DNA from 2 places in the Pseudorhodoplanes sinuspersici genome. Region 2 is predicted to be linked to the other one. Evidence: riboswitches for the same ligand, from Rfam matches in the RefSeq annotation. Region 2 holds a riboswitch; the other holds the start of a gene.
What was found. Region 2 has a riboswitch for thiamine pyrophosphate ahead of thiD (bifunctional hydroxymethylpyrimidine kinase/phosphomethylpyrimidine kinase). Riboswitches for the same ligand answer to the same signal wherever they lie in the genome.

Region 1: linked by a shared signal. The riboswitch ahead of CAK95_RS01900 (FAD-dependent oxidoreductase) and the one ahead of thiD (bifunctional hydroxymethylpyrimidine kinase/phosphomethylpyrimidine kinase) in region 2 are both predicted to bind thiamine pyrophosphate.

Annotation. Positions count from the first base shown of each region.
Region 1 is NZ_CP021112.1:393,285-397,746, forward strand. Features, by position in the region: gene CAK95_RS01890 (Bug family tripartite tricarboxylate transporter substrate binding protein) at 1-899, opposite strand, end outside; gene CAK95_RS01895 (alkaline phosphatase family protein) at 971-2,617, opposite strand; TPP riboswitch at 2,734-2,841, shown strand; gene CAK95_RS01900 (FAD-dependent oxidoreductase) at 2,889-3,914, shown strand; gene thiS (sulfur carrier protein ThiS) at 3,905-4,102, shown strand; gene CAK95_RS01910 (thiazole synthase) at 4,215-4,462, shown strand, end outside.
Region 2 is NZ_CP021112.1:3,678,863-3,683,324, reverse strand. Features, by position in the region: gene CAK95_RS17850 (fumarylacetoacetate hydrolase family protein) at 1-428, shown strand, start outside; gene thiD (bifunctional hydroxymethylpyrimidine kinase/phosphomethylpyrimidine kinase) at 474-1,271, opposite strand; TPP riboswitch at 1,341-1,453, opposite strand; gene CAK95_RS17840 (Bug family tripartite tricarboxylate transporter substrate binding protein) at 1,506-2,489, opposite strand; gene CAK95_RS17835 (FAD-dependent oxidoreductase) at 2,649-4,322, shown strand; gene CAK95_RS17830 (HupE/UreJ family protein) at 4,359-4,462, shown strand, end outside.

The sequences.
Region 1 (4,462 bases), 2.7 Mb from region 2:
TCGGCTGCAGACGTCCCGGTCGGTTGCAAACCGAAGGCAAGCAGGCGCTCGCGCACGTCGGGCGCCTTGACCGCCTCAACGATCACCTTGTTGAGCTTTTCGATGACATCCGGCGGCGTTTTGGCCGGCGCAAAAACTCCGTACCAGCCGGTCGCCTGCAGATCATAGCCAGCCTCGCGGAAGGTCGGAATGTCGGGCAGAAATTGCGAGCGTTGTGCGTCCGAGGTGGCGAGCACGCGGATGCGGCCGCCCTTATGCATCTCGACGAGATCGGAATTGGTGGTCACCACGATCGGAATTTGCCCGCCGATCATGTCCGTGAGAGCCGCTGCCGATCCTTTATAGGCGATGTGCCGGAAATCGAGCCCGGCACGCTGGCCGAACAGCGCGCCGAGAAAATGCGGCAGTGTTCCGGCCGCGGGCGTTCCGTAATTGGCCTCCTTCGGGTTGGCCTTGGCCCAGGCGACCAACTCCTTCAACGTCTTGGCTGGCACATGCGGACCGACCGCGATGCCGAAATCGAACGTGCCGAGCTGCGCCACCGGCTGGAGGTCGGTGAACGGATCATAATCGAGCGACTTGTAGACATGCTGATAGACCGCGACCGGCGCAATCGGCACGAGCAACAAGGTCATGCCATCAGGCGCGGCATTCTTCACCGCTTGCACACCCAGCCGCCCGCCCGCCCCGGTCCGGTTCTCGACGATCACCGGAGCCTTGAGCCCGGCACGCATTTTGTCCGCGATCAGCCGCGAGAGCGCATCGCCTGATCCGCCCGCAGTGAAAGGAAACACGATGCGGATCGGCTGCTCCCCGACCTGCGCGAGCGCGGGCATCCCATGTGTGGCGGCGAGAGCGCCCGTGAGCGCGATCGACAACACGAATTTGCGGCGATGCATGATGCCCTCCCAATCGGCCTTGATTCTCGGTTTTGGCTTTTTCGCAATGCTACGTCGGCGACACCGGCAAATCATCCGCCACCGCGATATGAACTCCATAAGTCCTGCGGAGTCTCACTTTCGTCCCAGACTCCGATCAGGATGCCGCGTCGCTGCGACTTTCCTCGCCCGGCGAGAATCTGGCGCTCGGAGATCGTCGTGCGTTGCGATTGCCGCAACGCCCAGTCCGACAAAGCCGCCGCCAGCCGCTCGCGCTCATGCGCATAAGCGGGGTTGGCGCCAAGATCGCGGTACTCGCAAGGATCGGATTCCATATCGAACAGCATCGGACGGAAGCCGACCGCGTGGACGTATTTCCAGCGCCGGTCGGCAGCCATGAACAGCCGTGCATCGCGCGGTGCCACGCCGAGCTTCATAGCGGCAGGCAGCATGGAATAATCGTATTCGCTGAAAACGATGTCGCGCCAGTCTTTCGGATGTTCGCCTCGCAGCCATGGATGCAGCGAGCGCCCCTCCAGCCGGTGCGACTGCTCCTGCGGATCGGCGCCAAAGCTGTCGAGGAAAGTCGGCAACAGATCGATCGATTCCACCAGCACATCGCAGACTGATCCGCGCGTCGCGTCGGCAGACCGCGAAGGATCGTAGACGATCAGCGGAATTTTCACCGACGGCTCGTGAAACAGGTCCTTCTCGCCGAGCCAATGGTCGCCGAGATAATCGCCGTGATCGGAGGTGAAAACGATCAGCGTGTTGTCCATCAGCCCACGCTCGCGCATGAAGCCGAACAGAAGGCCGAGCTGATCATCGATCTGCCGGATCAAGCCCATATAGACCGGGATCACCTCGCGCCGCACCTCCTCGCGCGCAAAATTCCGTCCGACCAGATGATTCATGAATTCGCGATAGACGGGGTGCGGATCGGCGCGCTCCTCCTCGTTCTTCACCGCCGGAATGACATCGTCGGCGCTGTACATGTCGTTATACGGCGGTGGCGCGATATAGGGCCAGTGCGGCTTGATGTATGACAGGTGCAGGCACCACGGCGCGTCTCCCGCCTCGGTGATGAAGTCCATGGCGCGGCGCGTCATATAGGGCGTCTCGGAATCCTCCTCGGCGACGCGCGCGGGCTTGCGCGCATGCCGCATCGCCCAGCCGGATGCGAGTTCATTATCGCTGCCCTGCGCCGCGTTGGCGTAGTCGTGCCAGGGATTGTCGCCGGGATAGCCTTTGTCGTTGAGATAGGAATTGTAGCGCGGCAGCCGCGGGTCATAGCGACCATCGGGACCGATACCGTGCAATCCGTCGTCGCGCTCGTAAGGATCGAAGCCGCATTCGGACACCCGCACACCGATGATCGACTGCGGGTCGATGCCGAGCCGCTCCATGCCTTCGGCGTCCGGCTGCATATGCGTCTTGCCGACCAGCACCGTCTGAACGCCGAGCGGGCGGAGATAATCGCCCATGGTCATCTCGCCGACCTTCAGCGGAAATCCGTTCCAGGCGGCGCCATGCGACTGCACGTAGCGGCCGGTATAGAAGCTCATGCGCGAGGCTCCACACACGGGCGATTGCACATAGGCGCGGGTAAAACGCACGCCGCGCGCCGCCAATGCATCGATGTTCGGGGTGCGGAGCGTCGGATGGCCGGCGCAGGACAGATAGTCGAAGCGCAACTGATCGCACATGATGAACAGGATGTTTTTGACGTGACGTGTCAAGCGGCGGCCCTTCCCCGTGTCTCGCGGAACTTGCCCATGGAATGCGGGAGCCGCGGCGAAATGGCAATGGCTAACGTCCCCACGCGTTGACACCCGCGCCTATACGCTTACATTAGCCTCGTTCCGAGGGGAGTCCCGAAGAGGGGCTGAGATTCCGCATAATGCGGTAACCCTTTGAACCTGATCCGGGTCATGCCGGCGAAGGGACAGGGATATGCAGTCAAAGTTCGATTCGTCGCGCCAACAGGCGCAATATCCGTCATCACATCCGATGGCGCGATCCTCCACCCCATCCGAAACGCCTGTCAGCATCGTCGGTGCCGGCATTGGCGGCACATGGCAGGCGCTGCTGTTCGCCAAGGCGGGCCATCCGGTCACCGTGTACGAGCGCAGCGGCCGCGACCTTACCCAATCCACCAGCGTGCATGCCGGCGGCATGCTGGCGCCGTGGTGCGAACAGGAAGCGGCGGAACCTATCATCACGCGGCTGGGGGCCCGCTCGCTCAGCCTGTGGCGCGAGCACGTGCCGGACACCGTCTTTAACGGTTCATTAGTCATCGCCCATCCGCGCGACCGGACCGATTTCGAGCGCTTCGCGCGCATGACCGCCCATCACGAGCGCATCCACGACAATCGCATCGGCGAACTCGAGCCGGCGCTCGGCGGCCGCTTCCGCGAAGCGCTGTTCTTTGCAGAGGAAGGCCATGTCGAGCCGCGCCGCGTGCTGCCTTCACTGCATGAACAGCTCACCGCGCATGGCGTCGCGATCCGGTTCGACAGCACCTGCGAGCCGCGCGATCTCGACGGCCTCGTGATCGATTGCCGTGGGCTTGCCGCGCGCGAAGACGTGGCAACCGAAGCGGCGGGCAACCTGCGCGGCGTGAAGGGCGAAACCATCATAGTCGAGACCAATGAAATCTCGCTGTCGCGCCCGGTGCGGCTGATGCATCCGCGCTGGCCGCTTTATGTCGTGCCGCGCGCCGACAATCGCATCATGATCGGCGCGACCTCGCTTGAAAGCGAAGACAACGGCATGAGCGTGCGCTCGGCGCTGGAATTGCTCAGCATGGCCTATGCCGTACATCCGGCCTTTGCCGAAGCCCGCATCGTCGAATTCGACAGCGGTTTGCGGCCGGCCTATCCCGACAATCTGCCGCGCATCACGATCGAAGGATCGCAGATCGCGGTGAACGGGCTTTACCGCCACGGCTTCCTCATCGCGCCGGCGCTTGCCGAAATGACGCTGGCCTATGTCGCGCGGGGCGCAATCGATAACGAGGTTATACGATGCAATTGATCGTCAATGGCGAACGCAGGGATATCGCAGCCGCGCATGTCGATGCCCTGCTGCGTGAACTGGAATTCGAGGGCACGCATTTCGTCGTCGCCGTGAATTACGAGGTCGTGCAACGCGCCCGCTGGGGCGAAACCGCGCTGAAGGATGGCGACGAGGTCGAAATCCTCACGCCACGGCAAGGGGGATGATGATGTTTCCTCTTCACCCGCTCATTCCCGCGAAGGCGGGAATCCAGCGTGAAACCCTGGGCCCCCGCCTGCGCGGGGACGAGCGGAAAGTTGGCAGCATGCGAGGACCATTATGCTGACCCTCTACGGCAAAACCTTCTCCTCTCGCCTCCTGATCGGCACGGCGCTCTATCCCTCGCCCGCGATCATGCAAGAGGCGATCCGCGCCTCGGGCGCGCAGATTGCCACTGTCGCCCTGCGCCGCGAAACCGCGGGCGGCAAATCCGGCAACAACTTCTGGTCGCTGATCCGCGAACTCGAGGTCGCCGTGCTGCCGAACACCGCCGGTTGCCGCTCGGTGCGCGAAGCCGTCACCACCGC
Region 2 (4,462 bases):
CGATGAGCGCTGTCGCGGGCTATTTCGTGTCCAACGACGTGTCGGAGCGCTCTTTCCAGATCGACCGCTCCGGCGGCCAGTGGAACAAGGGCAAGGGCTGTGAGACCTTCGGCCCGATCGGCCCGTGGTTCGTGACCAAAGACGAGATCAAGGACCCGCAGAACCTCGACATGTGGCTCGACGTCAATGGCGAACGCCGCCAGACCGGCAACACCAAAACGATGATCTTCGGTGTCGAACACCTTGTCTGGTATTGCTCGCAATTCTTCGTCATGGAGCCCGGCGACATTATCGTCACCGGCACCCCGCCCGGCGTCGCGCTCGGCATGAAGCCGGAGCCGAAATTCCTGCAGGCCGGCGATGTCGTCACGCTCGGCATCGAAGGGCTTGGCGAACAGAAGCAGAAGCTGGTGGAATTGAAGAAGTAAGCGGCGCGCTTCCTTCGCCTCTCCCCGCTTCAGCGGGGAGAGGTTTCACCACCACGCATGAAAATGATGCACCGGTCCGTGGCCATGGCCGATGGTGAGCTGATCGGACGCCTTGATCGCGGCGGTGATATAGGCCTTGGCCTCGCGCACGGCGTCAGCGAGCGGCAAACCCTTGGCAAGCCCTGCCGCAATTGCCGACGACAAGGTGCAGCCGGTGCCATGTGTGTTCTGCGTCTCGAACCGCTCGGCGGCAAGACGCGCGACAGAAGTTGGCTCGATCAAGAGATCGACGCTCTCCGGCCCCGAGGCGTGGCCACCCTTCATCAGCACAGCACGCGCGCCCATGGCCAACAGCTTTTCGCCCTGCTCGCGCATCTCGCTTTCGTTCTGCGCCATCGGTGCTTCAAGCAAGGCCGCAGCTTCCGGCAGATTGGGCGTGATCACCATTGCCTTCGGGATCAGCACCTCGCGCAACACCTGGATCGCCTCTCCCGCCAGCAAGCGATCGCCGGACGCCGCGATCATCACCGGATCGAGTACCACCTTCTCCTGTGCGAATCGGACAAGCCCGTCAGCAACGGCATGGATCACGCCAGGATTGGACAGCATGCCGATCTTGACCGCACCGACATCGAGATCGGAGAACACCGCATCGATCTGCGCCGTGACGAAATCCGGTGGCACGTCATGAATGCCCGTCACGCCCCTGGTGTTCTGCGCCGTCAAGGCAGCAATGACGGAAGCACCATAGACGCCGAGCGCCGAGAAGGTTTTCAGGTCGGCCTGAATGCCGGCGCCGCCCCCGGAATCCGACCCTGCAATGGTGACGGCAATCGGCGTCATGAGGAAACCTTTGCCCACGCGCGCAAACGCTCCAACGTATCGGCAGCAATGTCGGGCAGGTCGCTCTGTGGCGCGTGCATCTCTCACTCCCTCCGCCGGCATGACCCGGATCAGGTTCGATGGGTTGGCCGGATGGCCTCTCAGCACGGCGGCCGATCCGCCGCGCACCCCATGAGATCGCACGATCTTTAGCCGCTAAATCCTCCAATGCAAGCTGCGCATATCATGGCTGGATCAGTTCGAAAGCTTGACGCCGGCGGCCTTGATGATGGCGCCCCATTTGTCGGTTTCGCTCTTGATGAAGGCCCCGAATTCCTGCGGCGTCGTCGGCCGCGCCTCCGCCCCGCCCTGATAGATGCGCTCCTTCACCACGGGATCGTTCATGGCGGCAACGAACGCCTCATTCAGCTTCTTGATGATGTCGGGCGGTGTGCCGGCCGGCGCGATCAGACCGAACCAGCCGATCGATTCATAGTCCTTGATACCGCCTTCGATGAAGGTCGGCGCATCCGGCAGATGGCTGTCGCGCTTGAGACTGGTCACGCCGAGCACCCGGATCTTCCCCTCCTTGATCATCGCCTGGGAGGACGGCACATCGACGATGGCCAGCGGGATGTGACCGGCCACGACATCCTGGGTTGCCGGACCAGAGCCCTTGTAAGGCACGAGCGGGATTTTTGCTGCAGTCAGATGATTGAACAGTTCGGACGACAGATGCATGGCCGTGCCGTTGCCACCATGGCCAATCGCAAGTTTCCCCTCGCCCGCCTTTGCCATCTTCACAACATCGGCCAGCGACTTGCCCTGAAAGCCCGGGCCAGCCACCATCACAAAGGGGATGGCCGTCAGCAGCGTGATCGGCGCCAGATCCTTTTGCGGATCGTAGGGCATCTTGTCCTTGAGGCTGATATTCACCGAGAGCGCGCCCGCCGCACCGATGCCGATGGTGTGGCCATCGGGTGCCGCCTTGGCGACGGCATCGACGCCAATGTCACCGCCCGCCCCGGGCCTGTTGTCGATGACGATCGGCTGCCCCAAACTCTTTTCCAGATGCGGCTGCATGGCGCGGGCAAGGGTGTCGGTGCTGCCGCCCGGCGGGAAAGTGACAACGAGCCGGATCGGCCGGTTGGGATAATTCGCCTGAGACTGCGCGACGCCAATTATGCTCATTTGAGCAATCGCAGCCACGACAAACAATTGCGCGAGTCTGCCCATCATCTTCCTCCCACCATCATTCTTGTTATTCGCTTATGTGCCTGCATTACGATTGCAGAACGCTATTGTTGTGCATCACAACTAAATCTGCAAGAATGAAATCAGCCTGATATTCAGGTAAAAAACAACAATCATGCTCGAGGAAACATAGCGTAAGAGCCCATGCAGCACAGCAAACTTCAGGCCCGTGTCATCATTGTCGGCGCCGGCCCCGTTGGAATGACACTCGCCATGGATCTGGCCTGGCGCGGCATCGACGTCATTGTCGCCGAGACACGTTACCCGGGCGAACCACCAAGCGTGAAATGCAACCACGTCTCAGCGCGGACCATGGAAGTGTTCCGCCGTCTCGGACTCGTGGAGAAAGTGCGCAATGCAGGCCTGCCCGCCGACTACCCGAATGATGCATCGTATCGTACGACATCGACCGGGATCGAGATGGCGCGTATTCCCATCCCCGCGCGCAACGAACGCTACACGGCCAAAGGTGGGCCAGATACCTGGTGGCCGACGGCAGAGCCGCCGCACCGGATCAACCAGATCTATCTCGAGCCTGTCCTGTTCGAACATGCCGCGGCGCAGCCAAACATTCGCATTCTGAACCGGACCGAGATCGAAGATTTCGTGCAGGACGAGACGGGTGTCGTCGCGACCGCGCGAGACCTTGACAGTGGCGAGACCTTCACGATCACAGGCGCGTATCTGGTCGGCTGCGACGGCGGACGTTCGACCATCCGCCGCAAGATTGGCGCACAATTGTCGGGAACGCCGGTGATCCAGCGCGTGCAGTCGACTTATTTTCGCGCTCCCAAGCTTCTGTCGATGATGCCTGGCGAACGCGCATGGATGTATCTGTCGCTTAACCCACGCCGCACGGGCACGCTGGTCGCCATCGACGGCAAGGAAACATGGCTTCTGCACAATCATCTCTACGATGGCGAACCGGATTTCGATTCCATCGATCGCGACTGGGCGTTACGCACCATTCTCGGCGTCGGTCCCGATTTCGAATACGAAGTTCTATCCAAGGAAGACTGGGTCGGGCGGCGCCTCGTGGCCGATAAATTCCGCGATCGTCGCGCCTTCATCGCTGGCGACGCTGCGCATCTGTGGATTCCCTATGCCGGTTACGGCATGAATGCCGGCATCGCCGATGCGATGGATCTGTCATGGATGCTGGCGGCCGTGCTGAACGGCTGGGCTCCTGAATCCTTGCTCGATGCCTATGAGCGCGAGCGCCAGCCGATCACCGAGCAGGTGTCGCAATTCGCGATGGACATGGCGCTGAAGAATATGCGTCAGCGCAAATCAACGCCCCCGGAAGTAGAAATGGAAGGGCCGGAAGGCGATGCGGCACGTGCCCGCGTCGGCCAAGAAGCCTATGACCTCAACGTGAACCAATATTGCTGCGGCGGATTGAACTTCGGCTATTTCTATTCGCAGTCGCCGGTCATCGCTTATGACGACGGCCAGCATCCAGCTTACACCATGTACGACTTCACGCCGTCGACTGTGCCCGGCTGCCGGGCGCCGCATGTGTTCCTGCCGGATGGGCGCTCACTCTACGACGCGCTCGGGCCGGATTATTCGGTCCTGCGCTTCGATCAAGCTGTCGATGTGACAGGGCTGGTAGAGGCTGCTGCAAAACGCGGCGTGCCGCTGACCGTTGTTGACGTGCCGCAGGACCTGGCCGGTGACCTCTATCGGCACAAGCTCGCACTGGTGCGACCGGATCAGCACATCGCATGGCGAGGCGACACGTTGCCCCCCGATCCGATGGCGCTGATCGATCTCATTCGCGGCGCGAGCGTTACTGCTATTCGCAAGGCCGCATAGCGTGAGGATGCCGGTTCTCCCGTAAGATCCAGACGCATGAAACGCATCGCAATTGTCGCCGCCGTCCTGATGATGACAGCGCCCGCCTTCGCCCATACCGGCGAAGGCCTGACCGGCGGCTTTACGGGCGGCTTCATGCA